Regions from separate parts of the Streptomyces sp. NPDC101393 genome, predicted to be linked through region 2. Evidence: riboswitches for the same ligand, from Rfam matches in the RefSeq annotation. Region 2 holds a riboswitch; the other holds the start of a gene.

Region 1 (15,468 bases), on a different contig from region 2:
GCATCGGGCCGAGCGGATACATCCCGTCGGTCATCCCGGCCGCGCCCATCGCGTCCGTGATGAAGGCGACGCGGTCGGCGCCGGTGTCGCGGAAGGCCATCTGGAGGATCGCGGGGTGCAGATGGGTGCCGTCGTTGATCAGCTCGACGGTGATGCGCTCGTCCTCCAGGAGGGCGGCGATCGGTCCGGGAGTGCGGTGGCCGAGCGGCGGCATCGCGTTGAAGAGGTGCGTGGCGACGGTGGCGCCCGCGTCGATGGCCTCGCGGGTGGCGTCGTAGCCGGCGTCGGTGTGGCCGATGGCCGCGACGACCCCGGCGTCGGCGAGCAGCCGTACGGACTCCAGGCCGCCGGGCAGTTCGGGGGCGAGGGTCAGCATCCGGGCGGTGCCGTGGGTGGCGTCGATGAGCTTGCGGACGTCCGCCGGGTCGGGGTCGCGCAGCAGCTCGGGCTGGTGCGCGCCGCAGCGGTGCGCGGAGATGAACGGGCCCTCGAAGTGGATGCCGGCCAGCTCGCCCTGCTGGACGAGCTCGGCGAGCACGGCGGCCTGGCGTGCGAGGGAGTCCAGGTCGCCGGTGACGGTCGAGGCGACCATCGAGGTGGTGCCGTGCCGGCGGTGGGTGGCGGCGACGGTCAGGCATTCCTCGGGGTCGGCGGAGGAGAAGGAGCCGCCGCCTCCGCCGTGCACATGCATGTCGACGAAGCCGGGGACGATGAGGTGGCCGGTCAGGTCGATGGCGCGCTCGCCGCGTCGCCGCCCGTCCGCGCCCGTGTCGGCGCCCCTGCTGCGGAGGTCGGCGATCCGGGTGCCCTCGACCGCGAGCCGGCCGTTCTCGACGACGCCGGAGGGGCGTGCGATCCGGGCGCCGGTCAGGAGGGTGCGCCGGGGGTCCGAGGGGCGTCCCGCGGATTGTTGCTGTGCCATCAGGCGGTTACCTCCGTGGAGAGAAGATCCCAGGCGAGCAGTCCTGCGCCCAGGCACCCGGCGGCGTCCCCGAGGGCCGCCGGAACGATCGAGGGGAGCCGCTGGAAGGTAACGCGGCGGCTGACCGCTTCCCGCAGAGGCGTGAACAGCGTGTCGCCCGCCTCGGCCAGTCCGCCGCCGATGATCAGCGTCTGAGGGTCGAGCAGGGTGATGCCGGTGACCAGGCCGTCGGCGAGTGCGTCGATGGCGGCCTGCCAGACGACGCGCGCGCGGGCGTCGCCGGACTCCACGGCCTTGGCGGCGTCCGCGGCACCGGCCTGCGGGTCGCCGCAGACCGCGGCCCAGTCGCGGCCGATCGCGGCGGCCGAGGCCAGCGTCTCCAGGCAGCCGCGCTGACCGCAGCCGCACTCCCGGCCGCCGGGCCGTACGACGATGTGGCCGACCTCGCCGGCGCTGCCGTGCGCGCCGCCCTCGATGCGGCCGGCGATGCCGATGGCGCCCGCGATGCCGGTGCCCAGCGGGACGAAGAGGAAGCGGCCGGTGTCCTTGCCGGCGCCGATCCGGCCTTCGGCGAGACCGCCGGTGCGCACGTCGTGGCCGAGGGCGACGGGGATGCCGCCGAGCCGTTCGGACAGCAGTGCCCGCATCGGGACGTCGCGCCAGCCGAGGTTGGAGGCGTAGACGGCGATGCCGGCGGCCTCGTCGACGATGCCGGGGACGGCGACGCCGGCGGCGGCCGCGGCGGTGCCGAAGCGTCTGAGTCCGATGTCGCGGAGCTCGGCGGCGAAGCCGAGAATCGTCTCGACGACCTCGTCGGGGCCGCGCTCGCGGCCGGTGGGGCGCCGTGCCTCGTAGAGCAGCGTGCCGTCCGCCCCGGCGAGGGCGGCCTTCATTCCGGTGCCGCCCACATCAAGGGCGATGACGTGTCTCACGGGAACAGTTTCGCGCGAGGTGACCAGAAAGGTCTAGTCCACTCACCGTTCGACTCCGATGTGCCGGCCGCCCGGTCCGGTGCGATCGTGCCGCCTTCCGGCCGCGTCACCGCCCTGAGCAGGCCTTGTTCCGGCGTGGAGCGTACGCGGCGGGAAGGTGGCGGCGGAGGGAAACAGGGGGTGGTGTAGACCTTGTGGAGGGCCTCGGGAGACACTTGCCGTTCATGCCGGTGGAAGGCGACCCCTGAAACCACGGGGCATACCCGGCAAAACACGGAATTTCGGGACAGAGGGCGGTAGTGGCAGTGCAGCGGCGGTACTTGAGCCTGGCAGCGGCGGCGATCGCCACAGCCATGACACTGACCCTCACCGGCTGCGGCGGCGGCTCGGACGAGGGCGGCAAAACCCTCAAGCTCATCGCGGCCGACTACGGCTCCCACGAGTCCAACAGCACCCAGCACTACTGGGACGACCTGAGCGCCGCCTTCGAGAAGAAGACCGGCATCAAGGTCGACGTCGAGGTCTACAGCTGGACCGAGGTCGACAAGAAAGTCGCCGACCTCGTCAAGGACGGTCACGCCCCCGACCTCGCGCAGATCGGCGCGTACGCCGACTACGCCGCCAAGGGCCAGCTCTACAGCGCCGACAAGCTGCTCAACGTCTCCACCCAGGCCGACTTCACCCCGGCCCTCGCCGAGGCCGGCGAATACGAGCGCACCCAGTACGGCATGCCCTTCGGTGCCAGCACCCGGCGGCTCTTCTACAACAAGAAGCTGTTCGCCGAGGCCGGCATCACCGACCCGCCGAAGTCCTGGGACGACATAGCCCGCGATGCCGGGCTGCTGAAGGCGCACGGCGTCCGGATCCCGTTCGCGCTGCCACTCGGCCGGGAGGAGACCCAGGCCGAGACACTGATGTGGATGCTCAGCGGCGGCGGCAGCTACACCGACAGCATCGGCAAGTACACGATCGATTCGCCGGAGAACGTCAAGACCTTCGAGTGGCTTCAGAAGAACCTCGTCGGCAAGGGCCTGACCGGTATGGACCCCGCCGACCTGAACCGCAAGGAAGCCTTCCAGGGCTTCGCCGACGGCGATGTCGGCATGCTCAACGGCCACCCCACCCTGATGAAGCAGGCCGCGGCCAAGGGCGTCGACTACGGCACCGTCGAACTCCCCGGCGCCCACGGCAAGGCCAAGGCCACCATGGGCGTCGCCGACTGGATGATGGCCTTCAAGCAGAACGGCCACCGCGAACAGGCCGGCAAGTTCCTGGACTTCGTCTACAGCACGAAGAACGTGATGAAGTTCTCCGGCGAGTACGGCCTGCTGCCGGTCACCAGCTCCGGCTCCCAGGCGATGCTCGACGACGACAAGTACGTTGCGCTGCACAGCTTCCTCAAGCAGCTCGGCAGCGCCGAGTTCTACCCGTCGAACAAGACCTCCTGGCCGCTGGTCTCCAAGACCGTCAAGGCCAAGATGGGCGCCGCGGTGGGCCCGCGCGGCAACCCCGCCGGTGTGCTCACCGACATCCAGAACACCGCGGACGCGGCCGACAACACCGGCGAGTGAGGGTGCGTACGAGCCCGCAGCGGACCGGTCCGGCGTTGTCCGACCGTGGGCTTATCGTGGAATCGTGATGACGAGCGGCACGGCGGGCGGGGGCGGCGAGGACAGCGCCGCGGTGGCCGCGCTCTCCTCCCGGGACGAAGCGGTGCTCGCGGTCGAGCGCCGCTCCTGGCCCGGACCGGGCGCCAAGGAGCGGGTCATCCGCGAGCGCCTGGGCATCTCCCCGACCCGCTACTACCAACTCCTCAACGCCCTGCTGGACGACCCGCGCGCGCTCGCCCACGACCCGGTCACCGTCAACCGCCTCCGCCGTGTCCGCGACGCCCGCCGTTCCCGCCGCTAGGGTCGACGCCATGGGCAGCTCCCCGAACGCCGCGCCGGATTCCGCACCGACACCGCCTTCCCTGCCGACACCGCACACCGCGGCCGGCCGCGACGGCCTCGCCGCACTCCTGGCCCACCCCGAACGCACCGTCGTCGCCCTCGACTTCGACGGCACCCTCGCCGACATCGTCCCCGACCCGGAACAGGCCCGCGCCCACCCCGAGGCCGCCGCCGCCCTCGGCCGCCTCGCGCCCCGGCTGCGCGCCGCCGCGGTCATCACCGGCCGCCCGGCCGCCGTCGCCGTCCGCCTCGGCGGCGTCACCGGCGCCCCCGGACTGGAGCAGCTCGTCGTCCTCGGCCACTACGGCGCCGAACGCTGGGACGCGGCGACCGGCGCCATTCAGGCACCCGCCCCGCACCCGGGGGTCGCCGCCGCAGCGGCCGAACTCCCCGGCGTGCTCGAAGAGTCCGGCGTCTGGCACGGCAGCCGGACCGACACGGCGATCGAGACCAAGGGCGGCCGCGCCGTCGCCGTCCACACCCGCCGCGCCGCCGACCCGCAGGCCGCCTTCGACGGGCTGCGCGCCCCGCTCACCGCCCTCGCCGAACGCCACGGCCTGATCGTCGAACCGGGCCGGCTGGTCCTCGAACTGCGCCCCCCGGGCATGGACAAGGGCGTCGCCCTCACCGACTGGATCCGTGAGACCGACGCCACCACCGTCCTCTACGCCGGCGACGACCTCGGCGACCTCGCCGCCTTCGCCGCCGTCGACCGGCTCCGCTCCGAGGGCCGCACCGGCCTCCTGGTCTGCAGCGGCAGCAACGAGGTCGCCGAACTCGCCGCCCGCGCCGACCTGGTGGTCGACGGCCCGACCGGCGTCGTCGCCCTGCTGGGGGCGCTGGCGGACCGGCTGGAATCCGACGACACCTGAGCAGCCGCCGCGGACCGCGCCAGGGCCTGTCGTCGAACTCCCGTCGTGTGCCCGCAAAGCTGGGGGCACCTCCCGGCGTTAGCCGGGGGAGGCAGTTTGACGACAGGGCCTAGGCGCGCAGCGCCTCCAGCTGGTCCAGGAACCACTGCGCCGGCGGCAGCGCGGTCGCCGCGGCGGCCAGCCGTCCGGTGCGCTCGGCGCGCTCACCCGGATCCATCGACAGCGCCTCGTGCAGGGCGTCGGCGGTGGCGTTGACGTCGTAGGGATTGATCACCAGGGCGTCCTCGCCCAGCTCCTCGCAGGCGCCGGCCTCGCGGGACAGGACCAGGGCGCAGCCGTTGTCCGAGACCACCGGGATCTCCTTGGCGACCAGGTTCATCCCGTCCCGGATGGGGTTGACCAGGGCCACGTCGGCGAGGCGGTAGGCGGCCAGGGAGCGGGCGAAGTCGTCCTTGACGTGCAGGATGACGGGCAGCCAAGTCGGCGTGCCGTACTCGGCGTTGATGGCCTCGGCGACGCGTTCCACCTCGTCGGTGTAGTCGCGGTAGACGGCCAGGTCCTGGCGCGAGGGGTAGGCGAAGGCGATATGCGCGACCCGCTCGTGCCATTCGGGGTGGTCGGCGAGCAGCCGGCGAAAGGCGTGCAGGCCGCGCACGATGTTCTTGGAGAGCTCGGTGCGGTCGACGCGGACGATGGTCCTGCGGTCCGCGCCGCCGATCTGCTCGCGCAGCGCCGCCAGCCGCTCGTCGACGTCCGGGCGGTGCGCGCGTTCGTGCAGGAACGCGGCGTCCGCGCCCAGGCCGTGCACGCCGATGCGGGTCGTGTGCGGCTTGCGGTCCGGCGGCGACGACACGAGCTCGGGCGGCCCGTCCTCCGGGCGCCGGAGCGCGCAGTCGGACCCGAGCGCGGTACCGGCGCAGTCCAGGAACCGTTCGGACCAGCGCCGGGTGAGGAAATTGGCCCGGTCCGCACCCAGGATTCCCAGGGCCAGCTGCCGCTGGATGTCGTCGGGCAGTATCGCGAAGTACTCCGCGGGCGCCCACGGGGTGTGCGAGAAGTGCGCGATACGCAGGTCGGGGCGGCGCTCCCGGAGCATGCCCGGCACCAGCGCCAGGTGGTAGTCCTGCACGAGGACGGCGGCGCCGGGCGCCGCGCCGTCGGCCAGCGCGTCGGCGAAAGCGGCGTTGTAGGCCTCGTACGACGCCCACTGCGCGCGGAAGTCCGTATCGAAGGCCGGTTCCAGCGGGGTCTGGTAGAGCATGTGGTGGACGAACCACAGCACGGAGTTCGCGATGCCGTTGTAGGCCGCGAAGTGGACGTCCTCGGGGATGTCCAGCATCCGGACGCGCTGTCCACCGGTGTCCTCCCGGTCCAGGTCACCCCCGGTGCGCCGGACCGCCTCCCGGTCGCCGTCACCGAGCGCCGCACACACCCACACCGCGTCGGTGTCCGGCCCGATGGCCGACAGGCCCGAGACCAGCCCACCGCCGCCCCGCTTGGCGCTCAGCGTGCCGTCGCCACCCAGCGAATAGGAGACCGGACCACGATTGGACGCGACGAGCACCTCGGCACCACTGCGTTCGGAGACCATGCGGCGACACTAGCCCGCGGGGTGGCCGCGCAAACGTCCACAGCGCCGCGCGCCGCGCTTCACGCCGCCCGCCGCGCCGCGTACTCCGGTATTTCGGCCATCGGGGGGCGCTCCTCGGTGTCCACGTCCGTGGTGCGTGCGACGAAGCCGTCCGCGCCGCGGTCGAACTGGGTGAGCCGGGGGCGTACCAAATGGCCGCGGGTCAGCCGCAATTGGGCCGTGCGGTAGATCGCCGCCGCCATTCGGCCGAGCGCCTGGCCGTCCTGATGGCGGTGTTTGCGCACGCCCACGTCGACCTGGGCGAGGGCGTCCAGGCCGACGGTGTGCAGCGCGTCGACGAGCAGGCCCAGCTCGACGCCGTAGCCGACGGGGAAGGGCAGCCGCTCCAGGAGGGAGCGGCGGGCCGCGTACTCGCCGCCCAGGGGCTGCACGAAGCCCGCCAGCTGCGGCCAGTGCAGATTCAGCAGCGGGCGGGCGACCAGCTCGGTGACCCGGCCGCCCTGGCCGGGGGAGCCCGCGGCGGACCCGTCGAAGCCGGGCTCCAGCGGCCGGTCGTACATCGCCTTCACGAACTGGATGTCCGGATCCGTCAGCAGCGGGCCGACGATGCCGGACACGAAGGAGGGCGAGAATTCGCGGAGATCGGCGTCGATGAAGCAGACGATGTCGCCGGTGGTCGCCAGGAGGGAGCGCCACAGGACCTCGCCCTTGCCCGGTACGGCGGGCAGCCTCGGCAGTACGGCATCCCGGTGGACGACCCGTGCGCCGGCCGCCGCCGCGACCTCGGCCGTGCGGTCCGTGGAGCCCGAATCCAGCACCACCAGCTCGTCGACCAGCGGGGCCGCGGAGGTCATCAGCCCGGCACGGATCGCCGTGACGATCGCGCCGACGGTCGCCTCCTCGTCGAGGGCGGGCAGCACTACACTGACCGTCCGGCCGGTTTGCCGCTTGGCGTCCAGGAGCCGGTCCAGCGGGCGGTCGGCAGCGGACCAGGAGCGGCTGCTCAGCCAGCGCTCCACCTCTTCCAGCACGTCTACGACTCCTCGGTGACCGCCGTATCAGCGGCCGTGTGATCCATCTCGCGGTTCGGACGACTATCTCAACCATCAGGGCCTTCGGTTACAGTCTTGAACAACGCGGATGGCCGTCGCATGTCGGGGTCACCGCCACAAACGCCTGGGTTTCGATCCAGCGCCATACCGCTCATCCAGAGGGGCAGAGGGAAACGGCCCGTTGAAGCCCCGGCAACCCTCCAGCCGGTCTTGCCGCCAGGACGCAGACGTCCCGCGCGCGTGAGGCTCCCGGCTAGGGAAGGTGCCAAATCCGTCTCGTGGCGAGATGCGCTGCGAGGAAGATGAGGAGAAAGGGCCTCCCTCTCATGGCTGTGCAGCACACCGAAACCACCGAAAACGCCCCCACCGTCGCGTTGGGACCCGCCGTCGCGCTCTCCTGCCGCGAGTGCGGGCAGCGTTTCGACCTCGGCCCGATCTTCGCGTGCCAGGAGTGTTTCGGACCGCTCGAAGTCGCCTATGAGCTGCCGAGCGGCGACCCCGAGGTCCTTCGCAAGCAGATCGAGGCCGGCCCCGACAACATCTGGCGCTACGCCCCGCTGCTGCCCGTCCCCGCCGACGTGGCCGACAAGCCCAACATCAACCCCGGCTTCACCAAGCTCGTCAAGGCCGACAACCTCGCCCGCGAGCTGGGCGTCAGCGGCGGCCTGTACGTCAAGGACGACTCCGGCAACCCGACGCACTCCTTCAAGGACCGCGTCGTCGCGATCGCCGTCGAGGCGGCCCGCGTCTTCGGCTTCACCACCCTGTCCTGCTCCTCCACCGGCAACCTCGCCGGCGCGGTCGGCGCCGCGGCGCGCCGGGCGGGCTTCAAGTCCTGCGTGTTCATCCCGCACGACCTGGAGGCCGGCAAGGTCGTCATGGCCGCGGTCTACGGCGGCGACCTGGTCGGCATCGAGGGCAACTACGACGACGTCAACCGCTTCTGCTCGGAGCTCATCGGCGACCCGCTCGGCGAGGGCTGGGGCTTCGTCAACGTCAACCTGCGCCCCTACTACGGCGAGGGCTCCAAGACGCTGGCGTACGAGATCTGCGAGCAGCTGGGCTGGAAGCTGCCGGACCAGATCGTCATTCCGATCGCTTCCGGCTCGCAGCTCACGAAGATCGACAAGGGCCTCAAGGAGCTGATCCAGCTCGGTCTCGTCGAGGACAAGCCGTACAAGATCTTCGGTGCCCAGGCCGAGGGCTGCTCGCCGGTCTCGACGGCCTTCAAGGCCGGTCACGACGTGGTGCGCCCGCAGAAGCCGAACACCATCGCCAAGTCGCTGGCCATCGGCAACCCGGCCGACGGGCCGTACGTCCTCGACATCGCGCGCCGTACGGGCGGTGCGGTGGAGGATGTGAACGACGAGCAGGTCGTGGACGCGATCAAGCTGCTGGCCCGGACGGAAGGGATCTTCGCGGAGACCGCGGGCGGCGTGACCGTCGGCGTGACCAAGAAGCTCATCGAGGACGGCCTGCTCGACCCGTCCCTGACCACCGTCATCCTGAACACCGGCGACGGCCTCAAGACGCTTGACGCCGTCGCCCCGACCACCGGGCCCACGGCCACCATCCGCCCGAGCCTGGACGCGTTCCGCGCGGCCGGCCTGGGCTGAGCCGCGGCGCAGCCGTACGCGGCGCCCGGCGTACGCCCTCCGTACGCCGCCCCCGAACCCGCAGTCGTATTCCGTAGTCGCTGGAAGGCAGAACCCATGAGCGTCAAGGTCCGGATCCCCACCATCCTCCGCACGTACACCGGCGGCGAGGCCGAGGTCGTCGCCGAGGGCGCGACCCTTTCCGAGGTGATCGGTGACCTGGAGAAGAACCACCAGGGCATCGCGGCCCGTGTGCTCGACGACGCGGGCAAGCTGCGCCGCTTCGTGAACGTGTACGTCAATGACGACGACGTCCGCTTCGAGCAGGGTCTGGAGACGCCGACGCCGGACGGCGCGGGCATCTCGATCATTCCCGCGGTTGCCGGAGGGTGCTGATTCGCGCCATCTCGTCTCTCGTCTGACTGGAATTACCCCGTCCACGGCAAAGCGGACGGGGTAATTCCATGTTGCGAAAGGCGCTACCATCGTCTTGATCCCACTCCGCCTCGCGGCCAACTCCTCTGAGACTGCGGTCAGTTGTGCCCAAAATGTGTGCGGTTTTTGTCACCTAAGCACCCTATGCCCGGCCCGACTTGCCCTGGAAAAGCGGCAGTTCGCGGGATAAGGGCGGATTCCCCGGTCCCGGATTTCTCGTCCGATTGACCTGTTGCGCTGGGCAGTGGTGCAGATACATTCAGCGGCGGTCGACGCGTTCCGGCGCACACCCCGCGGGCCTCCTGGGGGGTGAGGTCTGACCCGGGTCCGCGGAGTGCGGTCCTGTGCAAGGGCCAGTAATAGGGGAGTTAGGCATGGCTCAGGGCACCGTCAAGTGGTTCAACGCGGAGAAGGGGTACGGCTTCATCGCGGTCGACGGTGGTGCGGATGTTTTCGTCCACTACAGCGCGATCCAGATGGACGGTTACCGCACCCTTGAGGAGGGCCAGCGAGTCGAATTCGAGATCTCGCAGGGCCAGAAGGGGCCGCAGGCGGACATGGTCCGGGTGGCGGCCGGCTGAGCGCCGACCGACTGCAGCGTTTGTGAGGACCCGCACCCTTCCGGGGTGCGGGTCCTTCGCTGTCCCGAGGGCATCCGGTGGGGATCCGGTGGGTAGTGGTCACCGGGGTGAGGCGCTTGCACTCGACGGGGTCGAGTGCTAATCATTGCGTTAGCACTCTCCCAGTGAGAGTGACAGAACTTGGACCGGGCCGGTGAGGCCCGCGGGCCGCGTGGGGCAAGGAACCACACGGTGTGCAGGCCGTCCGTCGCGGGCGCCTCTCGGTCCGATCCACCCTCCCCCAGACTCTGTCCGGGGGTACCCCAGTCCGTGGAGGACACTTCACATGGCAAAGATCATCGCGTTCGACGAGGAGGCACGGCGCGGTCTCGAGCGCGGGATGAACCAGCTCGCCGACGCCGTCAAGGTCACCCTCGGCCCGAAGGGCCGTAACGTCGTCCTCGAGAAGAAGTGGGGCGCCCCCACGATCACCAACGATGGTGTTTCCATCGCCAAGGAGATCGAGCTCGAGGACCCGTACGAGAAGATCGGTGCCGAGCTGGTCAAGGAGGTCGCGAAGAAGACGGACGACGTCGCCGGTGACGGCACGACGACCGCGACCGTCCTGGCGCAGGCGCTGGTCCGCGAGGGCCTGCGCAACGTCGCCGCCGGCGCCAACCCGATGGCCCTCAAGCGCGGCATCGAGAAGGCCGTCGAGGCCGTCTCCGCCGCCCTGCTGGAGCAGGCCAAGGATGTGGAGACCAAGGAGCAGATCGCCTCCACCGCCTCCATCTCCGCCGCTGACACCCAGATCGGCGAGCTCATCGCCGAGGCGATGGACAAGGTCGGCAAGGAAGGCGTCATCACTGTCGAGGAGTCCCAGACCTTCGGTCTGGAGCTGGAACTCACCGAGGGTATGCGCTTCGACAAGGGCTACATCTCGGCGTACTTCGCCACCGACATGGAGCGCATGGAGTCGTCGCTCGACGACCCGTACATCCTGATCGTCAACTCCAAGATCGGCAACGTCAAGGACCTGCTGCCGCTCCTGGAGAAGGTCATGCAGTCCGGCAAGCCGCTGCTGATCATCGCCGAGGACGTCGAGGGCGAGGCCCTGTCGACCCTGGTCGTCAACAAGATCCGTGGCACCTTCAAGTCCGTCGCCGTCAAGGCCCCGGGCTTCGGTGACCGCCGCAAGGCCATGCTCGGCGACATCGCCATCCTCACCGGTGGCACCGTCATCTCCGAGGAGGTCGGCCTCAAGCTGGAGAACGCCGGCGTCGACCTGCTGGGCCGTGCCCGCAAGGTCGTCATCACCAAGGACGAGACCACCATCGTCGACGGTGCCGGTGACAGCGAGCAGGTTCAGGGCCGGGTCAACCAGATCCGCGCCGAGATCGAGAACAGCGACTCGGACTACGACCGCGAGAAGCTCCAGGAGCGTCTGGCGAAGCTGGCCGGCGGCGTGGCCGTCATCAAGGCCGGTGCCGCCACCGAGGTCGAGCTCAAGGAGCGCAAGCACCGCATCGAGGACGCCGTTCGCAACGCGAAGGCGGCCGTCGAGGAGGGCATCGTCGCCGGCGGCGGCGTGGCCCTGCTCCAGGCTTCCTCGGTCTTCGAGAAGCTCGACCTCGAGGGCGACGAGGCGACCGGCGCCAACGCTGTGAAGCTGGCCCTGGAGGCCCCGCTGAAGCAGATCTCCGTCAACGGCGGCCTTGAGGGTGGCGTCGTGGTGGAGAAGGTGCGCAACCTGACCGTCGGCCACGGCCTGAACGCCGCGACCGGTGAGTACGTCGACATGATCGCCGAAGGCATCATCGACCCGGCCAAGGTCACGCGCTCCGCGCTGCAGAACGCCGCCTCCATCGCGGCGCTCTTCCTCACCACCGAGGCCGTCATCGCCGACAAGCCGGAGAAGGCGGGCGCTGCCCCGGCCGGCGGCGGCATGCCCGGCGGTGACATGGACTTCTGATCCTCCTGAGGATCGGCAGGCCATAGCGCCCCAGCAGTACGCAGTACGTATCGAAGGCGGTACCCCTTCCAGGGGTGCCGCCTTCGGGCGTTGGGCGGGCCGGTGTGGGTGAGCCGGTGGGCGGCCGCGTGGTCGTGGTGTCGCACCGGCCACCCAGGCCCGACGGCCGGCATGTCGAGGCGTCGTACCGCTTCGTCGACGGCGTGGCCGAGGTGATCGCGCAGGCCGAGGAAATCGCGGGAGGGCGCACCGTCGCCGTGGCGGCGGGCGAGGTGGGCGGGCAGGCATGCGCCCTCGGTGGGGGCCTGGGGCGGGGCCGAGGCGAAGGACGGGGCCGCCCTCGTCGGCGCACCCTTGTCGACGGTGATGCGATCCGGCCAGCTTTAAGCGGAATGTAGCCATCCGGTTATTTGGGGTGATCTCTGTGGGTAGTTTCCCCCTCGATCGCCGCAAAGGTGCCGATTTCGTGGGTCTTGTGCCCCGCAACTGGCTTGCTTCGTGCGTGCGTTCGCGAGTTTCCGTGCGGCCGCGATCAGGCGGCCCACGAAGGTTCCCTCGAAGGGTCAGAGATGGCACAGCAAGCCCGCATCGATGTCGACACCAGCCTGGTGGAGGGCGCCACCGCCGCCTCCACCGAGCAGCTGGCGGAAATCGCCCAGGCCGTCCCCCCGCGTGTCTGGTTCGCCGACGCGCCCGCCGCCCCGGCGGCCGCCGGGACGGCACGGCAGCCGGACGTGGAGTGGGTACTGTCCGGCACGTCGCCCCACCGGGGCGAGCAGGCCACCGGAACGGCTGCCGTCTACTACGGGGCCGGCCACCGAGGCCTCCAGCGGCCTTTCATCTTCGCCGACGGCTTCAACTACGGCCCGAGCGATCTGCCGGGCCTCTGGAGCCACTTCAACGCACCCTACGAGCCCGGCAAGGAGGGCTTCCTCGACCAGCTGCTCGCCGCCGGTCAGGACGTCATCCTGCTCGGCTTCGACAAGCGGCACACCTACATCCAGGCCAACGCCGGAGTGGCCACGAGCTGTGTCCTGCGCGCCATCGAGGAGCGGCAGGGCAACGAACCGCTGACCGTCGGCGGGGTGAGCATGGGCGGCCTGGTCACCCGCTACGCCCTGGCCTCGATGGAGCGGGAGGGCATCGACCACCAGACCGCGACCTACGTCTCCTGGGACTCGCCGCACCAGGGTGCCTGGATCCCGCTCGTCCTCCAGCAGATGGCGTACTTCTTCGAGGCGCTGACGCCGTCCAAGCCCGACCAGCCCAAGCAGGCCGAGCTGATCCGCAGCCCCGCCGCCCAGCAGCTGCTGTGGGGCTGGGTGGAGAACGCCAAGTACTCGGGCCCGGTGGCCACCGCCAGCCCGCTGCGCGAGGAGTTCCTGAGGGAGCTGGCGGACCTCGGGCACTGGCCGCAGCGGCCCCTCAAGATCGGCGTCGCCAACGGCAACGGGCAGGGGACCGGCCGGAAGCTGCCCCCGGGCGAGGTGGCCTTCGACTGGAAGGCGATCGTGGCGAGTGCCACGGCCCGCTTCCAGCCCGCCGGTGACCAGCAGCGTATCGGCGGTATGCACCTGGGCCTTGAGGTGCGCCGCTCCACCACCACGAACGTGCCGCCTTTCGACGGCGCGCCCGGCGGCACCCTCGCCTCGTACGGTCTGGTCGCGGATGCTCTCAAGGTCAAGATCAGTGACGACTTCCGGGACGCCTGCTTCGTCCCGACGGTCAGCGCGGTCGCCCTCGACTACGACCCGGTCGCGTGGTCCATCGACCTGAACACGGACATCTCCGAGCTCCCGCCCGAGCGGAGCGCCCTCGACCAGTTCCAGACCGACTCGGAGAACACCCCGCACAGCAATGTCTCCCCGACGCTCGCCAACTGGCTGCTGGAGCGCCTGGTGCGCTGAGCCGCCGCGAGCCGACCGGCCGTCGGCCCCGGGTGCTGGGATCCGGGGCCGACGGCTCGGTCGGAGAAGCGGGGGGGGGGAGGGGGGACTGCCCCGGCGGCGGCTTCAGGGGACCACGGTGTTGGGGCTGGGGCTGGGGCTGGGGCTGGGGCTGGTGTTGGGGCTGTCGGCTTCGGTCAGTGGGCGTAGTCCTTGAGCTTCTCCGTCCTCAGGGTGATACCGAGAGGGCCGGGGATGTCGATGACGCGCGCCGTGCGGGTCCCTGCCCCGTGCGAGCGCGGTGATCGGGCCGCCGGTGAGGTCGGGGCGGCGCAATCCCGGTACGGCCCGGTAGTTGGCCGATGCGTCGGCCCCGGCCGCCCATGGGTGGGGTGGCGCGCAGGGGACCCTACGGCCGGCCGGACCTTGCGACGCGCTGTGGGACGGGGCGGCGGAAGGGAGTCAGGCCGGCAGGTTGCCGGGAGGGGCGTTACGGCTGGAATGCCGTCCGGGGGACATCTGGCGGAGGGCGGTGCGGAGGAGAGCGTTGACCTGGGCGGGGCGTTCCTGGTGCGGCATGTGGCCGGTGTTCTCCAGGAGGTGGAACTCGCCCTGCGGGGCGAGGTTGGCGAGAGCGCGGGAGACCTCGGCGGGAATGTGGTCGAGGTCGCCGTGGAGGAAGAGCGCGGGGACGGTGAGGCCGCCCAGGGTGTGGCGGGGGTCGGGCAGGGCGCCCTCCGCGAACAACGCGTCGATGTGGGTCCCCGAGGCGAGGGTCTGCCGGATGGTGCCGTCGATCAGCTCGGGGGAGGCGGCGGGGCCGAACCAGGTGGGCACCCAGGCGGCCAGTGTCGCGGCGCGGTCGGTGGCGAGGCGCGTACGCAGCTCGGCGAGTTGGCCGGCCATGCCTTCCAGCGGCCAGTAGCCGGAGCCGTCGACCGACACCACGCCGGCGATGCGGTCAGGGGCCTGGAGTGCGGCTTCGAGGGCGAAGGTGGCGCCCATCGAACTGCCCACGAGGACCGGGCGGTCCAGCGACAGGGCGTCGATCAGGGCGAGGATGTCGGCGACGTTGTCGGCGACGGTGTTTCCGGTGGCGGGGTGGGCGGAACGGCCGCAGCCGCGCCAGTCGACGGTGACCACGCGGAAGTCGGGGGCGAGGCCGGCCGTCTGGGCGTCCCAGGCGTGGGCGCTGGTGCCCCAGCCGTGCAGGAACAGGGCGGTGGGGGCGGGAGAGTGGGGAGGGGCAGGGGAGTTGGCGGGGGCCGGTGAGCCGGTGGGGGTGGCGGGAGGGGTTCCGTGGTCCTCGTAGTACAGCTCGGTTCCGTTGATCTGGGCGTACGGCATGGTGGGCGCTCCTTGACGCGGCTGCCTCCGGGAGAGGCGCTGGCTGGGACCAGTTCACCGGGTGAGGGGCGCGCGACCAACAGGCAGTGTGCGAAGGCTCCGATCGCGCATCGTGATGGGTGAGGGCGGTAGCGGGCACGGGCGGTGGGGGGAGTCCGGTGGGCGCCCCCCCACCGCCGGTGGGGTCAGGCGTCGGTGGATTGCTTGGTGGCGGTGGATGGATCGGTGGCGGGAACGGGCCGGCCGGCGCCGGGGGTGAGGCCGGGGGCCGCCGGGTCGGTCGGGGCCGTGGCGGGGGCGGTGGCCGGAGCTGTGGCGTCCGGAGCTGTGGTGTCCGGTGCGGAGTTGAGCT
Region 2 (15,468 bases):
CCCATGTGGTGGGCTTCGCCCTCGGCTTCCTCTACGCGTGGGTGCGCTACGGGCGGGATACTGTGGGGGCCACCAGGGTGAACGAAGCGGCGACCGAGGGAGAGAGCCAGCAGTGATCACGTCGATCGTGCTCATCAAGACCAGCGTGGACCAGATCCCGGAGATCGCCGAGAAGATCGCCGCGCTGGAGGGCGTCAGCGAGGTCTACTCCGTCACCGGTGCGCACGACCTGATCGCGATGGTGCGGGTCGCCGCCCACGACGACCTCGCCGATGTCATCCCCGGCCAGATCAGCAAGGTGCCCGGCGTCTCCTCCACCGAGACGCACATCGCCTTCCGCACCTACTCCCAGCACGACCTCGAAGCGGCCTTCGCGATCGGGCTCGACGCGTAGGCACTGCTCTTTTTGGGGCTCCCCCACATTTTCGGCTGTCCCGCCGTAGCGGTTGATCGTGGTTGATCGCCATCGCGCCCGCGGCGGGCCGGTGCCGCCGCGCGGGGGCTGCCAGGCCCATTGGGTGTGGTGAAGGACCGGTGGGAGTGGCACGTCAGGGTCCGGGCCCCGGCGCGTGCGAAGGCAGCCGCGCCCGCCCCCACCGGCCCGCCGCGGGCGCAAGGGGAGCAACCCCCGCGGCGGGACAGCCGGCGACGTGGGACGTCAGCCCGCGCTGCGCGCGGGGACGCAACGCCCGTCCTCGGTGCGGTAGTTCCACCGGGCCCCGTCCGCGACGAGTTCCTTGACGGCCCGCACGAACCGCTCGATGTGCTCGTCGGGCGTCCCCGCCCCGAAGCTGACCCGGATGGCGTTCAGCGACCGCTCACCGGGCGCCGCCTCCGGGGCGCCGCACTCGCCCTGCTCGCCCGGCTCGCCGCCCAGGAGGGTGCGTACGAGCGGGTGCGCGCAGAACAGGCCGTCGCGCACGCCGATGCCGTACTCCGCGGACAGCGCGGCCGCGAAGTGCGAGCTGTTCCAGCCCTCGACGACGAAGGAGATGACGCCGACCCGCGGGGCGTCGTCGCCGAAGAGGGAGAGCACGTTCACCTCGGGCACCTCGGCCAGGCCCGCCTGGACCCGGGCGATCAGCGTCCGCTCGCGGGCGACCAGATCGTCGAACCCGGCCTCGGTCAGTGCCTGGCAGGCAGAGGCGATGGAGTAGGCGCCGATGACATTGGGCGAACCGGCCTCGTGCCGGGCGGCGGTGGTGTGCCACTCCACGTCCACGCCGCCGTCCGCACGCCGCGCGACCTTGCGGCTGGCGCCGCCGCCCGCGAGGTACGGGTCGGCGTCCTGCAGCCAGTCCGCGCGGCCGGCCAGCACCCCGGCGCCGAACGGCGCGTACAGCTTGTGACCGGAGAAGGCGACCCAGTCGACGTCCAGCGCGTCGATGTCGACGGGGTGGTGCGGGGCGAGCTGCGCCGCGTCCAGGACGATCCGCGCGCCATGGGCGTGCGCCGCGGCCGCCAGCTCCTTGACCGGCCACAGCTCACCGGTCACATTCGACGCCCCGGTCACGCACACCAGCGCCGGGCCATAGGGCTCGCGCTCCGCCAGCGCCTTCTCCAGGGTGTCCACGGCCTGCTGGTGGGTGCGCGGCGCGTTGAGGTACGTCACCTCGGTGTCCGGGCGCTGTTCCCACGGCAGGAGCGAGGCGTGGTGCTCGGTCTCGAAGACGAACACCCGGGTGTGCGCCGGGAGCGCGGCCGCCAGCAGGTTCAGCGAGTCGGTGGTGGAGCGGGTGAAGACCACCTGGTCCTCGGCGCGGCAGCCGAGGAAGTCCGCGATCGTCCGGCGGCTGTTCTCGAACAGGTCGGTGGAGAGCTGCGAGAGGTAACCGGCGCCACGGTGCACGCTGCCGTAGTACGGCGCGTAGCCGGCCACGTCGTCCCAGACCCGCTGCAGGGCGGGCGCGCTGGCCGCGTAGTCCAGCGCGGCGTAGTCGACCTCTCCACCGGTCACGAGCGGGACGAGGACATCCCGGCCCAGAACCGGCAGCGGGGCACAAACGGAACGGTCAGCGGCAACGACGGAAACAGACATGGCGAACTCCCGTGAGAGACAAGCGAATGCGCTGCGAAAAGGGCGCACGGCAGCAGGCCGCGGCGGCGCAGCAGAAAGAAAAAGGGGGCGGAAAAGGGGCCGTCAGGCCCTATCGCATTCGCTGAATCATGAAGAGATCTCCCTCGAGGACCAGGATCCCTGGCGAGGGATCCGCGCTTGCCGCAGACCTCGCTGCCTGCGGCCTGGTCATCACCCGGGGCACCCCGCCACGGAAGGAGGGTTGCCGGACAGCGGGCCGGGGCCATATCGCTGTCACTCGTGACCTGGGCAGAATCATGCCACACGAGCAAAAAGGCGCAAGGCCCGGTCCGTATGACGGACTGAGCCCTGCGTCACACCCTGCGTCACCGGCCGCTCATGTGTACCGGCGGTTCAGCGGCACCGGCGGTTCATGCGTTGCTGGCCGCCACCCAGCGCTCCAGCGCCCGCTTGGCCGCACCGGAGTCGATCGAGGCGGCCGCCTTGCCGAGGGCCGCCCGGATCTGCTCCGCCAGCGGTGCGTCGCCCGGCTCCAGCGCCACCAGCGCCGCCGCGGAATTCAGCAGCACGGCATCACGCACCGGGCCCGTCTCCCCGTCCAGCAGCCGGCGCGCCACATCCGCGTTGTACGACGCGTCGGCGCCCCGCAGCGCCTCCACGGGCACCAGGGGAATGCCGACGTCCCGCGGGTCGAATGCCTCCGCGCGCACCACGCCGTCCCGTACGACCCACACCCGGGACGTCGCGGTGGTCGTCAGCTCGTCCAGACCGTCGTCACCGCGGAACACCAGCGCCGACGAGCCGCGCTCGGCCAGCACCCCGGCCATGATCGGCGCCATCCGGGCGTCCGCGACGCCCGTCGCCTGGGCGCGGACCTTGGCGGGATTGGTCAGCGGGCCCAGCACATTGAAGGTCGTGCGGATGCCCAACTGACCGCGGGCGTTGGCGACATGGCGCAGCGAGGGGTGGAACTTCACCGCGAAGCAGTAGGTGATGCCCGCCTCCTGCGCGACCTCGGTGACCCGCCGCGGGGTCAGATCGAGATTGACGCCCAGCTTCTCCAGCACGTCGGAGGCGCCGCTGGCCGAGGACACCGCACGGCTGCCGTGCTTGACGACCTTCGCGCCGGTGCCGGCCACCACGATCGAGGCCATCGTGGAGATGTTGACGGTCTTCGCGCCGTCGCCGCCGGTGCCGACGATGTCCACGCTCGGACCCGGCACCTCGATCAGCCGGGCGTGCTCGTACATCGCGCGCACCAGCCCGGTGATCTCCGCGACGGTCTCGCCCTTGGCCCGCAGCGCCACCGCGAACCCGGCGATCTGCGCGTCGCTGGCCTCGCCCCGCATGATCCGGTCCATCGCCCACGCGGTGTCCGCGGCGTCGAGGTCACGGCCTTCGAGCAGGGCGTCCAGCATGCCCGGCCAGGTGTGGGCCGCCACGCTGTCGCCGCCGACCGGGGTCACAACGTTCATGGTCCACACTCCTGGTTTGTCTCTGCTTATGACGTCACCCTACCGAGCCCCGGACATGCCGGAGGGCCCCGTCCACATTGGGTGATCCCCTGCCCGGCCGAAGCCGGGAACGTGGGGAAGGACGGGGCCCTCTGGGTGGCGTTACACCCTGCTCGGCGCCCTGGGGGCGCCGCGGGGATCAGTGGTGGCCGTGGCCGCTGGTGATCTCCTTGTACTCCTCCGCCGTGGGCTTCGGAATGACGTTGTCCTCGCCGTAGTACGACTTGGAGAGCTTGGCGCGCAGCTTCCGCGAACGCGACACCTTGCGCTCGACGCCGTTCTCGTCGACCTCCGGGCCGAGCTCCAGGGGCTTGGGCTGCTCGTGCTGCGTGAGCACGTGCAGCTGCTCCTGGTCGAGCGGCTCGTGGACCTCGACGAACTCACCGTGCGGCAGGCGCTTGATGATGCCGGACTCGCGTCCGTGCAGCACCTTGTCCTTGTCCCGCCGCTGCAGACCCAGGCAGATCCGCTTGGTGGCGATGAAGGCGAGCACCGGCCCGACGAAGAACCCGATCCGGACGAACCAGGAGATCGAGTTGAGCGACAGGTGGAAGTGCGTGGCCCACAGGTCGTTGCCACCGCCGATGAGCATCACGAAGTACGCGGTCAGCCAGGCCACACCGAAGCCGGTGCGGGTCGGGGCGTTGCGCGGACGGTCGAGCAGGTGGTGCTCGCGCTTGTCACCGGTGATCCAGGACTCGACGAACGGGTAGACCGCGATCGCGACCAGAACCAGCGGGAAGATCACGATCGGGATCAGCACACCGAAGTTGACGGTGTGGCCCCAGAAGTTCCACTCCCAGCCCGGCATCACACGCACCAGACCCTCGGCGAAGCCCATGTACCAGTCGGGCTGGGCGCCGGTGGACACCTGATCGGGCCGGTAGGGGCCGATCGCCCACACGGGGTTGATGCTGGCGACCGCGGCGATCACCGAGATCACGCCGAAGACCAGGAAGAAGAAGCCGCCCGCCTTCGCCATGTAGATCGGCAGCAGCGGCATGCCCACGACGTTCTTGTTGGTCTTGCCGGCACCCGGGAACTGCGTGTGCTTGTGGTAGAAGACCAGGATCAGGTGCGCCACCAGCAGGCCGAGCATGATGCCCGGCAGCAGCAGCACGTGCACCGTGAAGAACCTCGGGATGATGTCGTGCCCCGGGAACTCCCCGCCGAAGATGAACATCTGCAGGTACGAACCGACCAGCGGCATCGCCAGGATGACTCCCTCGATGAACCGCACGCCGGTGCCGGAGAGCAGGTCGTCGGGGAGCGAGTAGCCGGTGAAGCCGGTGAACATGCCCAGCACGAACAGCAGGAAGCCGAACAGCCAGTTGACCTCACGCGGCTTGCGGAAGGCGCCGGTGAAGAACACCCGCATCATGTGGACCATCATCGCGGCCAGGAAGACCAGCGCCGCCCAGTGGTGAATCTGCCTTATAAGGAGACCACCGCGGACGTCGAAGCTGATGTCCAGCGTCGACTCGAAGGCCTGCGTCATCCGCACCCCGTGCATGGGCACGTAGGAACCGTGGTAGGTCACCTCGGCCATGCTCGGGTGGAAGAACAGCGTCAGGTAGACACCGGTCAGGATGATGATGATGAAGCTGTAGAGCGCGACCTCACCCAGCATGAAGGACCAGTGGTCCGGGAAGATCTTGCGCATGTTGGACTTGGCGAGGCTGTAGATGCCCAGCCTGCCGTCCGCCCAGTCAGCGACCCGCTCGCCCGCGGGCGCCTTGCCGCGGCGCGGGGTTGCCGCGCCAGTCTCGTTACTCATCCGCGCTCCCAGAAGCTCGGGCCGACGGGCTCCTCGAAGCCGCTTGCGGCCTCAAGGAAGCCGTCCTTCACCGTGATGTGCAGCTGCGGCAGGGCATGGCCCGCCGGACCGAAGATCACGCGGGCGCCGTCCGCCAGGTCGAAGGTCGACTGGTGGCACGGGCAGAGGACGTGGTGCGTCTGCTGCTCGTACAGGCTGATCGGGCAGCCGACGTGGGTGCAGATCTTCGAGAAGGCCACGATGCCGTCGTGCGACCACTCGAGTTCGTGCTTGTCCTTGATCTCCTGCGGCTGAATCCGCACGAGCATCAGGGCGTCCTTGGCGATCTTCTCGGCGAAGTCCTCGCTGTCGTCCTCCAGGCCCTCGGGCTTGGCGAACGTCAGGGAGCCGACGGCGATGTCCTCGGGACGCAGCGGGAGGTTCGTCGACTGGTTGACCAGCCGGATGCCCTTCCGCCAGCCGGTGGTGCGCAGCTTCGTGCCCGGCAGCGGACCGAGGTCGCGCAGCAGGACGACGCCGGAGAGCGGCACCAGGGCCAGCGCACCGAACATCGTGTTGCGGATCAGCTTGCGGCGCCCGAACCCGGACTCCTTGGCACCCTGCGCGAAGTCGGCCAGAACTTTGGCCTTGACCTCGGGCTCGGCCTCGATCGGGTGCCGGTCGTCGGCGACCTCTTCGTCCGACATCAGCGTGCGGGCCCAGTGGACCGCGCCGGCGCCGATGCAGAAGAGCGCCACACCGAGCGTCAGGCCGAGCGCGAAGTTCAGCGCGCTGACGTGACCGAACGGCCAGATGTAGACGATCTTGTCGATCGGGAAGATCACGTACGAGGCGATGAAGCCGACCGTCGCGAGCATGGACAGCAGGAAGAGGAAGGCCACCGCGCGCTCGGAGCGCCGGGCCGCCTTCTCGTCGATGTCCTGGACGCGGTGTTCGTGGGCCGGCAGACCCGGGTCGGCGAACGGGTTCTCCGCCGGCTTCACCACACCGTCGTGAGCCGTCTCCCGCTCACTGGGAAGGGTTTCTTCTGGCACGTCTTCGTGTCGTCCAGTCTCACTCATGACTTCTTGGCCTTCGTAGTCCGGGCTGCGACCCAGATGGCGACACCGATCAGCGCGCCCATGCCGGCGATCCAACCGAAGAGGCCCTCGCTGACCGGTCCCAGGCCGCCGAGGTCCAGGCCACCGGGGCTCGGGGTGTCATCGCCGTTGACCGCACCGAGGTACGCGACGATGTCCTTCTTGTTGTCCTTCGACAGCGAGCCGTCGCCGAAGTTCGGCATGTTCTGCGGGCCGGTCTCCATGGCCTCGTAGATGTGCTTCGGGTCGACCCCGTCGAGCTCCGGTGCGTACTTGCCGTTGGTGAGGGCGCCGCCCTTACCGGTGAAGTTGTGGCACTGCGCGCAGTTGGTGCGGAACAGCTCGCCACCCTTGCCGATGTCGGCGCCGTCGGAGCTGTACTGCTCCTTGCCCGGAACGGTGGGGCCCGCGCCCAGCGACGCGACGTACGCGGCGAGCTGGTCGATCTCGGCCTGGTTGTAGATGTTCTTCTTCGCCGGGACCTGGGCGCCCGGCTGCTGGGCCGGCATACGTCCGGTGGCCACCTGGAAGTCGACGGCTGCGGCGCCGACGCCGACCAGGCTCGGTCCGTCGGAGGTGCCCTGACCGCCGGTGCCGTGGCAGCTTGCGCAGCCCACGGCGTAGAGCTTCTTGCCCTCCTTGATGGCAAGAGACTGGGCGGCGTCATCGGCCTGAGCCTTGTCCGCCGGCGCGAACGCGGCGTACAGCCCCCCAGTGACCGCCAGCGCGAAGAGTAGGACGACGAGCGCCGCCAGCGGATGGCGCCGTCGTGCGGAGAGCTTTTTCACGGATTACCCCGGTGTCAGGATTTTCTGCGTCGATGCTTTGGCTATGTCTGAAATGCGGGTCCGGTCAGGACCGGGTTACCGGATCAGGTAGATCGTGGCGAAGAGGCCGATCCAGACGACATCGACGAAGTGCCAGTAGTAGGACACGACGATGGCCGCGGTGGCCTGCGTGTGGGTGAACCTCTTGGCCGCGTACGTCCTGCCCAGGACCAGCAGGAAGGCGATCAGACCGCCCGTCACATGCATGCCGTGGAAGCCGGTGGTCAGGTAGAACACGGATCCGTACGGCCCGGAGGAGAGCGAGAGGCCCTCTTCCTTGACCAGATCGGTGTACTCGAAGACCTGACCGCCGATGAAGATCGCCCCCATGATGAAGGTGATCACGAACCACGTCCGCAGCTTCTTTACGTCGCCACGCTCGGCCGCAAAAACACCGAGCTGGCACGTCAGAGAGCTGAGCACCAGGATCGTTGTGTTCGTCGCGGAGAACGGAAGATTCAGCGCATCGGCGGATTCCTTCCAATACTCGGCTCCGGTCACCGATCGGAGGGTGAAGTACATCGCGAAGAGGGCCGCGAAGAACATCAGCTCGGAACTCAGCCAGATGATGGTTCCGACGCTGGTGAGGTTCGGCCGATTGACCGACGGGTGCGCGTGCCCGGTTTCTACTGTCGTTGCTGTCGCCACGACCGACATTATGTCGGTCGCTTATCCCGCCCTCACTCCGGGGGGTGCCGTTCGGTGTGTCAAGGGCGTATGCCCTGCTCGTACGGGCCCTTCCCACGGTCGCTCGAAGGGGGGAAGTACGGCCGCGGCGTGGGGCCCCGGACGCCGCGCCGACCAGTCCTGACGGCGCGTTGGGCAGATCTTCGATCCGTCCGAACCCTCCTGCGCGCCCCCCGTGCGGGAGTAGCATCCGCGCAAACGTCCCACCCGATGCTGTGCCGCTACGAAGCGTGGAGGAACGATGCAGGCGACTGCCACGGTGCTGGTCTACAGCGACAACGCCAACACCCGCGAGCAGGTCCGGCTGGCGGCCGGCCGGCGGCCCGCCGCCGATGTTCCGCAGATCGAGATCCTGGAGTGCGCCACCCATCCCGCCGTCCTGGAGGCCCTGGAACAGGGCGGCATCGACGTCTGCGTGCTGGACGGCGAGACGGCGCCCCTGGGGGGTATGGGCGTCTGCCGGCAGATCAAGGACGAGATTTTCCACTGCCCGCCGGTGCTGCTGCTCATCGGCAGGCCGCAGGACGCCTGGCTGGCGACGTGGAGCCGCGCGGACGCCGCCGTGACCCATCCCGTGGACCCGGTGGCGTTCGCGGACTCCCTGGCCGCACTGCTGCGTACGAAGCACCTCACACAGGCCTGAGCGGCCGCCTGAGGGCCCCTCAGACCTGCGGGCGCAGCCGGGCAGCATCCGCGGGTTCCCGCTGCTGCTCGGCGGCTCCTGTGGTGTCGGAGGCCTTGTTCTTCAGGGCGCTGCCGTCGCGCCATTCCTTCCAGGGCATGTTCCAGTCGCCGAAGCCGTTGTCGAACGGCGTCATCTTCTCGCCGCCGCTGTTGATGACCGAGACGAGGTCGCCGACGCGGACGGTGTTGAAGAACCACTGGGCGTTGCCGGTGGACATGCCCGTGCAGCCGTGGCTGACGTTGGCGGCGCCCTGCGATCCGACGGACCACGGCGCGGCGTGCACATACTCACCGCTCAATGTCACCCGGGTGGCCCAGTAGACCGGCAGGTCATAGGAATCCGAACTCCCGGCGGCGATGCCGACCGTGGCACTGCGCATACGTACGAAGCTCTCCTTGCCGAGCACGACCTTGACGCCGTTGCGCGTGGAGAAGCCGGGCTTGCCGGTGGTGACGGGGATGGTGTTGATCTCCTCGCCGTTGCGCAGCACCGTCATCTGGTGCGAGCCCGCGTCGGTGATGGCCTCCACCCGGTCGCCCGTGGTGAGCTTCACGGGCTTCGCGGGGCCTCCGTAGAGCCCCTTGGAGATCTTCAGGCCCTGCAGGTTGCTGTGCACCGAGATCGTGGCGTGCGCCGGCCAGTACTCCTTCGGGCGGAAGTGCAGCGACTTGCCGTCCACCCAGTGCCAGGTGCCCTGGACCCGCGGTGTGGAGTCGACCTTGAGGGCGCTCTCGACGACGGCCCGCGCCTTCGCGTCATTGACCGGCTTGCTGAGTTCGGCGGTGACCGGCTGACCGACGCCGTACTCACCGGTTTCCGGGCCGAAGGTGACCCGCAGCCGGGAGTCCGCGTCCGTGGTGTCGACCACCAGGGTCTTGCGGCCGGGCGTGCCGTCCTCCTCCTCGGTGCTCACCCGCACCGTGTAGCGGGTGCCCGCGGCCAGCGGCACGGTGGTGTGCCACCGCTTGCCGTCGGCGGTCAGTTCGCCGCGGATGTACCGGCCGGAGGCGTCGGTGGCGGTCACGTCGGTGATCCGCGCCTCGTCACCCTTCGCGGTGACCTCAAGCGGCTTGTTGGGGTCCGCTTTCTGCTTGCCTTCGGGAATGTTGGCCGAGATCTGGTCGGCCGCGTCATAGGGCTGGGCGGAGAGCGGTTCCGACGACGAGCCCCCGCAAGCGGTGGCGCTCACCGCAAGGGGCACGAGCAGGAGGCCGCAGCTCAGCACCGTCCGGGTTCGAGGTCTGTAACTCATGCCCCAAAAATATGAAGAATCCCCCGTTTCAGCGCGCTGGAGGACTGCAAATGGGGACGGCCCCCACAACCAAAGGGGCGGGCCCGGACACCTGTTGAGGTGTCCGGGCCCGCCCCCTGAGCGCGTGGGCCGCGCTCACTGTGTGCGGTTCTCACCCCGGTAGTACTCGAAGACCCAACCGAAGAGGCCGACGAAGATGATCGGAGTCGAGAAGTAGAGCAGCCACCAGCCGAAGACGACGCCCAGGAAGGCGAGCGCGCCACCGATGGCCAGGGACAGCGGCTGCCAGCTGTGCGGGCTGAAGAAGCCCAGCTCGCCGGCGTCGTCCGAGACCTCGGCGTTCTCGTCGTCCTGTGCGCCCGCGTCGACCCGCCGGGCCGTGAAGGCCAGGTAGTAGCCGACCATGATGCACAGGCCGAACGCGAGGAACAGCGCGGTGGTACCCGCGGGCTCCTTCGACCAGACGCCATAGACGATCGCCATGGCGAGGACGAAGACAGCGAGCCAGATGAACATCTTGCCCTGGATCTTCACTTGCCCGCCTCCTTGCCGCCGGCGAGGGCCTTGTCATCCTCGGAGCCGTGGCCGTTCTGGAGTGCGTCCAGCGCGGCGATCTCCGGGTGGTGCAGATCGAATGCCGGGGATTCGGAACGAATACGCGGCAGGGTGAGGAAGTTGTGCCGCGGCGGCGGGCACGAGGTCGCCCACTCCAGCGAACGGCCATAGCCCCAGGGGTCGTCGACCTCGACCTTCTTGCCGTACTTCGCCGTCTTCCAGACGTTGTACATGAAGGGCAGGATCGACAGGCCCAGCAGGAACGAGCTGATCGTCGAGATCGTGTTCAGCGTCGTGAAACCGTCCACCGCGAGGTAGTCGGCGTAACGCCGCGGCATGCCCTCGGCGCCCAGCCAGTGCTGGACGAGGAACGTGCCGTGGAAGCCGACGAACAGCGTCCAGAACGTGATCTTGCCGAGCTTCTCGTCGAGCATCTTGCCGGTGAACTTCGGCCACCAGAAGTGGAAGCCGGCGAACATCGCGAAGACGACGGTGCCGAAGACGACGTAGTGGAAGTGCGCCACGACGAAGTACGAGTCGGAGACGTGGAAGTCCATCGGCGGCGACGCGAGGATGACGCCGGTCAGACCACCGAAGGTGAAGGTGATCAGGAAGCCGATCACCCACAGCATCGGCGTCTCGAAGGACAAGGAGCCCTTCCACATCGTGCCGATCCAGTTGAAGAACTTCACGCCTGTCGGCACCGCGATCAGGAATGTCATGAAGGAGAAGAACGGCAAGAGCACGCCGCCCGTCACATACATGTGGTGCGCCCAGACCGTCACCGAGAGACCGGCAATCGAAATCGTGGCCGCGATCAGACCGATGTAACCGAACATCGGCTTCCGGGAGAAGACCGGAATGACCTCGGAAACGATGCCGAAGAACGGCAGCGCGATGATGTACACCTCTGGATGCCCGAAGAACCAGAACAAGTGCTGCCAGAGCAACGCTCCGCCATTTGCCGCGTCGAAGACATGTGCCCCGAATTTCCGATCCGCCTCCAGCGCGAACAGCGCGGCGGCGAGCACGGGGAAGGCCAGCAGGACCAGGACACCGGTCAGCAGGACGTTCCAGGTGAAGATCGGCATCCGGAACATCGTCATGCCAGGGGCGCGCATGCAGATGATCGTGGTGATGAAGTTGACCGAACCGAGGATCGTGCCGAAGCCCGAGAAGGCCAGACCCATGATCCACATGTCGGCACCAACGCCCGGCGAACGCACCGCGTCCGAGAGCGGCGAGTACGCGAACCAGCCGAAGTCCGCCGCACCCTGCGGGGTGAGGAAGCCGGCCACGGCGATCAGCGAGCCGAAGAGGTAGAGCCAGTACGCGAACATGTTCAGCCGCGGGAACGCCACGTCGGGCGCGCCGATCTGCAGCGGCATGATCCAGTTCGCGAATCCGGCGAACAGCGGCGTCGCGAACATCAGCAGCATGATCGTGCCGTGCATCGTGAACGCCTGGTTGAACTGCTCGTTCGACATCAGCTGCGTGCCCGGACGGGCCAGCTCGGCCCGCATGAGCAGCGCCATCAGGCCGCCGATGCAGAAGAACGCGAACGACGTGACCAGATACATCGTGCCGATGGTCTTGTGGTCAGTGGTCGTGAGCCACTTCACCACAGCGATACCGGGTTGCTTCTGGCGTACGGGCGGTGCTGCCGGAGCCGTGTCGGCGGCGGCACCCTGAGGTTCGTTGAGGATGCTCACTTGTTTTTGGTCTCCGCGTTCCTGGCGTGATCCGTCTGCTTGATGCCGGACGGCAGGTAACCGGTCTGGCCCTTCTTCGCCAGGTCCTTGAGGTGCTCCCGGTACTTCTCGGGGGAGACGACCTTGACGTTGAAGAGCATCCGGGAGTGGTCGACGCCGCAGAGCTCGGCGCACTTGCCCATGAAGGTGCCCTCCTTGTTGGGAGTCACCTCGAAGACGTTGGTGTGGCCCGGAATGACGTCCTGCTTCATCAGGAACGGCACCACCCAGAAGGAGTGGATGACGTCACGCGACGTCAGGACGAACTGGACCGTCTCGCCCTTGGGCAGCCACAGGGTGGGACCCGGGTTGCCGTTCTGCGGGTTCCGTGAATTCGGCGTGCCCTGGTCGTAGACGCCGTCAGCGCCGGCCGGAGCACCCTTCTTCCACTTGTCCGGGATCCCGTCGAGAGCCGGGGAGTCGATATTCGTGGTCGACTTGCTGCCGTCCACGTTCTCCAGATAGTTGAACGCCCAGCTCCACTGGAAGCCCACCACATTCACGATGTGGTCCGGCTTTTTGGAAGTCTTGAGGATGGCGCTCTCATCACGCGCGGTGAAGTAGAAAAGCACCGCGATGATGATGAACGGGACGATCGTGTACAACGCCTCGATCGGCATGTTGTAACGCGTCTGTGCGGGTACCTCCACCTTGGTCCTGCTGCGGCGGTGGAAGATCACGCTCCAAATGATCAGGCCCCACACCAGCACGCCCGTTGCGAGGGCGGCGGCCCAGGAGCCCTGCCAAAGAGAGAGGATCCGCGGCGCCTCGTCGGTGACGGGCGTTGGCATGCCGAGGCGGGGGAAGTCCTTATATGTGCAACCAGTCGCGGTCGCCAGGACCAGGCCCGCAGCAAGCACCTGCGGCAGCTTCCGCCGCATCGGGCGCCGCGACGAGCGGTCGGAGCCGTTGGGACTCACGTAGCGCCTTCCCGAGAGTCTCGCCCGCGAGACCGGCTGCGGCCGTCTCGCTGGTCGGTCGCCGGCCCTGGCACGGGCAGGGGTTTGGATGTTTATGCGGACCAAACCCTACTGGACGCTATTTGGGGTCGCGCGGGGAGGGTGCCCAACGCGCCGCGTCGCACCCCGAAGGGGTGGCGGGAACCTCGCCGGCGACCCCTCCCGGACCCGATCGGCCGCTCCCACCTGGCATCTGACGGCGTGCCCGGCATCCTCTCCCCCGCGGCCGCCGGGCCCCTGCCGAGGACCCGGGGCCGGGCGCCGGGCCGGGGGCACCTGCGGCGCCGGCCAGGGGGGCTACCGTCTCGTACGTGCCCTACTTCGACGCCGCGTCCGCCGCCCCTCTGCACCCCGTCGCTCGGGAGGCGTTGCTCGCCTCGCTGGACGAGGGCTGGGCCGATCCGGCCCGCCTCTACCGCGAGGGGCGGCGGGCCAGGCTGCTGCTGGACGCCGCCCGGGAGGCCGCGGCGGAGGCCGTGGGCTGCCGCCCGGACGAGCTGGTTTTCACCCCGTCGGGAACGCGGGCCGTGCACACCGGAATTTTCGGCGCGCTCGCGGCACGTCGGCGTGTCGGCGGCCGGCTGCTGCACTCCTCCGTCGAGCACTCCTCCGTCCTGCACGCCGCCCAGGTGCACGAGGCGGGCGGCGGCACGGTGTCGGAGGTGGCCGTGGACCGTACGGGCCGGGTGGCGGCCGGTGCCGTCGCGGCAGCGCTCACCACGGACACCGCGCTGGCGTGTCTGCAGTCCGCCAATCACGAGGTGGGAACCGAACAGCCGGTCGAGGAAGTAGCCGCGCTGTGCCGGGAGGCCGGGGTGCCCCTGTTGGTGGACGCGGCCCAGTCGCTCCCCTGGGGTCAGGTGCCCGGCGCCTGGTCCCTGCTGACCGCGAGCGCCCACAAGTGGGGCGGACCGCCCGGCGTGGGGCTGCTGGCGATCCGTAAGGGCACCCGCTTCGCGGCCCAGGGGCCCCTGGACGAGCGGGAGTCGGGCCGTGCCCCGGGCTTTGAGGACATCCCGGCGATCGTGGCCGCCGCCGCGTCCCTGCGGGCGCTGCGCGCGGCGACGGAGAGCGGGCCGGACGAAGCGGGCCGGCTGCGGCAGCTGGTCGAGCGGATCCGCGGCCGGGTCCCGGAGCTGGTGCCGGACGTGGAGGTGGTCGGCGATCCCGTCCGCCGCCTTCCGCATCTCGTCACCTTCTCCTGTCTCTTCGCCGACGGGGAGGCCCTGCTGCACGAACTCGACCGTGCGGGCTTCTCGGTGTCGTCCGGCTCGTCCTGTACGTCCAGCACCCTGACGCCGAGCCATGTGCTGCGCGCGATGGGCGTGCTGTCCGAGGGCAATGTGCGCGTCTCGCTCCCCCTCGGTACGCCGGAGGCGGAGGTCGACCGCTTCCTGGAGGTGCTGCCGGAGGCGGTGCGTTCGGTGCGCGAGCGGCTGGGCGTGCCGGCCGGGGCGCCGGCCGCTCAGGAGCCGGCGGGGGCTGCCGGCCCGGACAGCGGGGAGCTGGTGGTCGACGCCCTCGGCAAGCGCTGCCCGCTTCCGGTCATCGAGCTGGCGAAGGTGATCGGCAGGGTGCCGGTCGGCGGCACGGTGACGGTGCTCTCCGACGACGCGGCGGCGCGGCTGGACATTCCCGCCTGGTGCGAGATGCGCGACCAGGAGTTCGTCGGCGAACGGCCCGCGCGGGAGGGCACCGCGTACGTCGTGCGGCGCCGGGCCTGAAACGGAACGGGCGGGGACGCGATGAACGCCCCCGCCCGCCGTGCATGGTGTGCGTCACGCCAGGTGGGCGCGGACCTCCTCGGCGGCGTCGTCGCCGTACGCCTTGGTGAAGCGGTCCATGAAGTGGCCGCGGCGCAGCTCGTACTCCTGGGTGCCCAGGGTCTCGATGACGAGGGTGGCGAGCATGCAGCCGAGCTGGGCGGAGCGCTCCAGGGGCAGGCCCCAGGCGCGGCCGGCCAGGAAGCCGGCGCGGAAGGCGTCGCCGACGCCGGTGGGGTCGACCTTGGCGTCCTCCTGGGGGACGCCGACCTCGACGGTCTCCTCGCCGGCCCGCTCGATGCGGACGCCCTGGGCGCCGAGGGTGGTGACGCGGGTGCCGACCTTGGCCAGGATCTCCTCGCCGCTCCAGCCGGTCTTGGACTCGATCAGGGCCTTTTCGTACTCATTGGTGAAGAGGTACGTGGCGCCCTCGATGAGGACGCGGATGTCCTCGCCCTCCATGCGCGCGAGCTGCTGGGAGGGGTCGGCGGCGAACGGGATGCCGCGCGAGCGGCACTCCTCGGTGTGCCGGATCATCGCCTCGGGGTCGTCGGCGCCGATCAGGACCAGGTCCAGGCCGC

The links. Region 2 has a riboswitch for S-adenosylmethionine ahead of ACIRQ7_RS15565 (aminotransferase class V-fold PLP-dependent enzyme). Riboswitches for the same ligand answer to the same signal wherever they lie in the genome.
Region 1: linked by a shared signal. The riboswitch ahead of thrC (threonine synthase) and the one ahead of ACIRQ7_RS15565 (aminotransferase class V-fold PLP-dependent enzyme) in region 2 are both predicted to bind S-adenosylmethionine.

The regions. Positions count from the first base shown of each region.
Region 1 covers NZ_JBIWNU010000001.1:1,168,457-1,183,924, reverse strand. The annotation lists gene nagA (N-acetylglucosamine-6-phosphate deacetylase) at 1-922, opposite strand, end outside; gene ACIRQ7_RS05040 (ROK family protein) at 922-1,854, opposite strand; gene ACIRQ7_RS05035 (extracellular solute-binding protein) at 2,208-3,425, shown strand; gene ACIRQ7_RS05030 (DUF3263 domain-containing protein) at 3,493-3,765, shown strand; gene otsB (trehalose-phosphatase) at 3,776-4,678, shown strand; gene ACIRQ7_RS05020 (trehalose-6-phosphate synthase) at 4,788-6,269, opposite strand; gene ACIRQ7_RS05015 (glucosyl-3-phosphoglycerate synthase) at 6,329-7,300, opposite strand; SAM riboswitch class I at 7,470-7,630, shown strand; gene thrC (threonine synthase) at 7,648-8,937, shown strand; gene ACIRQ7_RS05005 (MoaD/ThiS family protein) at 9,034-9,312, shown strand; gene ACIRQ7_RS05000 (cold-shock protein) at 9,726-9,932, shown strand; gene groL (chaperonin GroEL) at 10,258-11,883, shown strand; gene ACIRQ7_RS04990 (hypothetical protein) at 12,453-13,790, shown strand; gene ACIRQ7_RS04985 (alpha/beta fold hydrolase) at 14,232-15,116, opposite strand; gene ACIRQ7_RS04980 (PTS transporter subunit EIIC) at 15,302-15,468, opposite strand, start outside.
Region 2 covers NZ_JBIWNU010000004.1:459,890-475,357, reverse strand. The annotation lists gene ACIRQ7_RS15575 (rhomboid family intramembrane serine protease) at 1-116, shown strand, start outside; gene ACIRQ7_RS15570 (Lrp/AsnC family transcriptional regulator) at 113-394, shown strand; gene ACIRQ7_RS15565 (aminotransferase class V-fold PLP-dependent enzyme) at 659-2,038, opposite strand; SAM riboswitch class IV at 2,207-2,323, opposite strand; gene trpD (anthranilate phosphoribosyltransferase) at 2,449-3,513, opposite strand; gene ACIRQ7_RS15555 (cytochrome bc complex cytochrome b subunit) at 3,692-5,329, opposite strand; gene ACIRQ7_RS15550 (Rieske 2Fe-2S domain-containing protein) at 5,326-6,390, opposite strand; gene ACIRQ7_RS15545 (c-type cytochrome) at 6,387-7,196, opposite strand; gene ACIRQ7_RS15540 (heme-copper oxidase subunit III) at 7,272-7,892, opposite strand; gene ACIRQ7_RS15535 (hypothetical protein) at 8,164-8,565, shown strand; gene ACIRQ7_RS15530 (Ig-like domain-containing protein) at 8,585-9,859, opposite strand; gene ACIRQ7_RS15525 (cytochrome c oxidase subunit 4) at 9,995-10,393, opposite strand; gene ctaD (cytochrome c oxidase subunit I) at 10,390-12,126, opposite strand; gene coxB (cytochrome c oxidase subunit II) at 12,123-13,085, opposite strand; gene ACIRQ7_RS15510 (cysteine desulfurase/sulfurtransferase TusA family protein) at 13,436-14,848, shown strand; gene ACIRQ7_RS15505 (carbohydrate kinase family protein) at 14,903-15,468, opposite strand, start outside.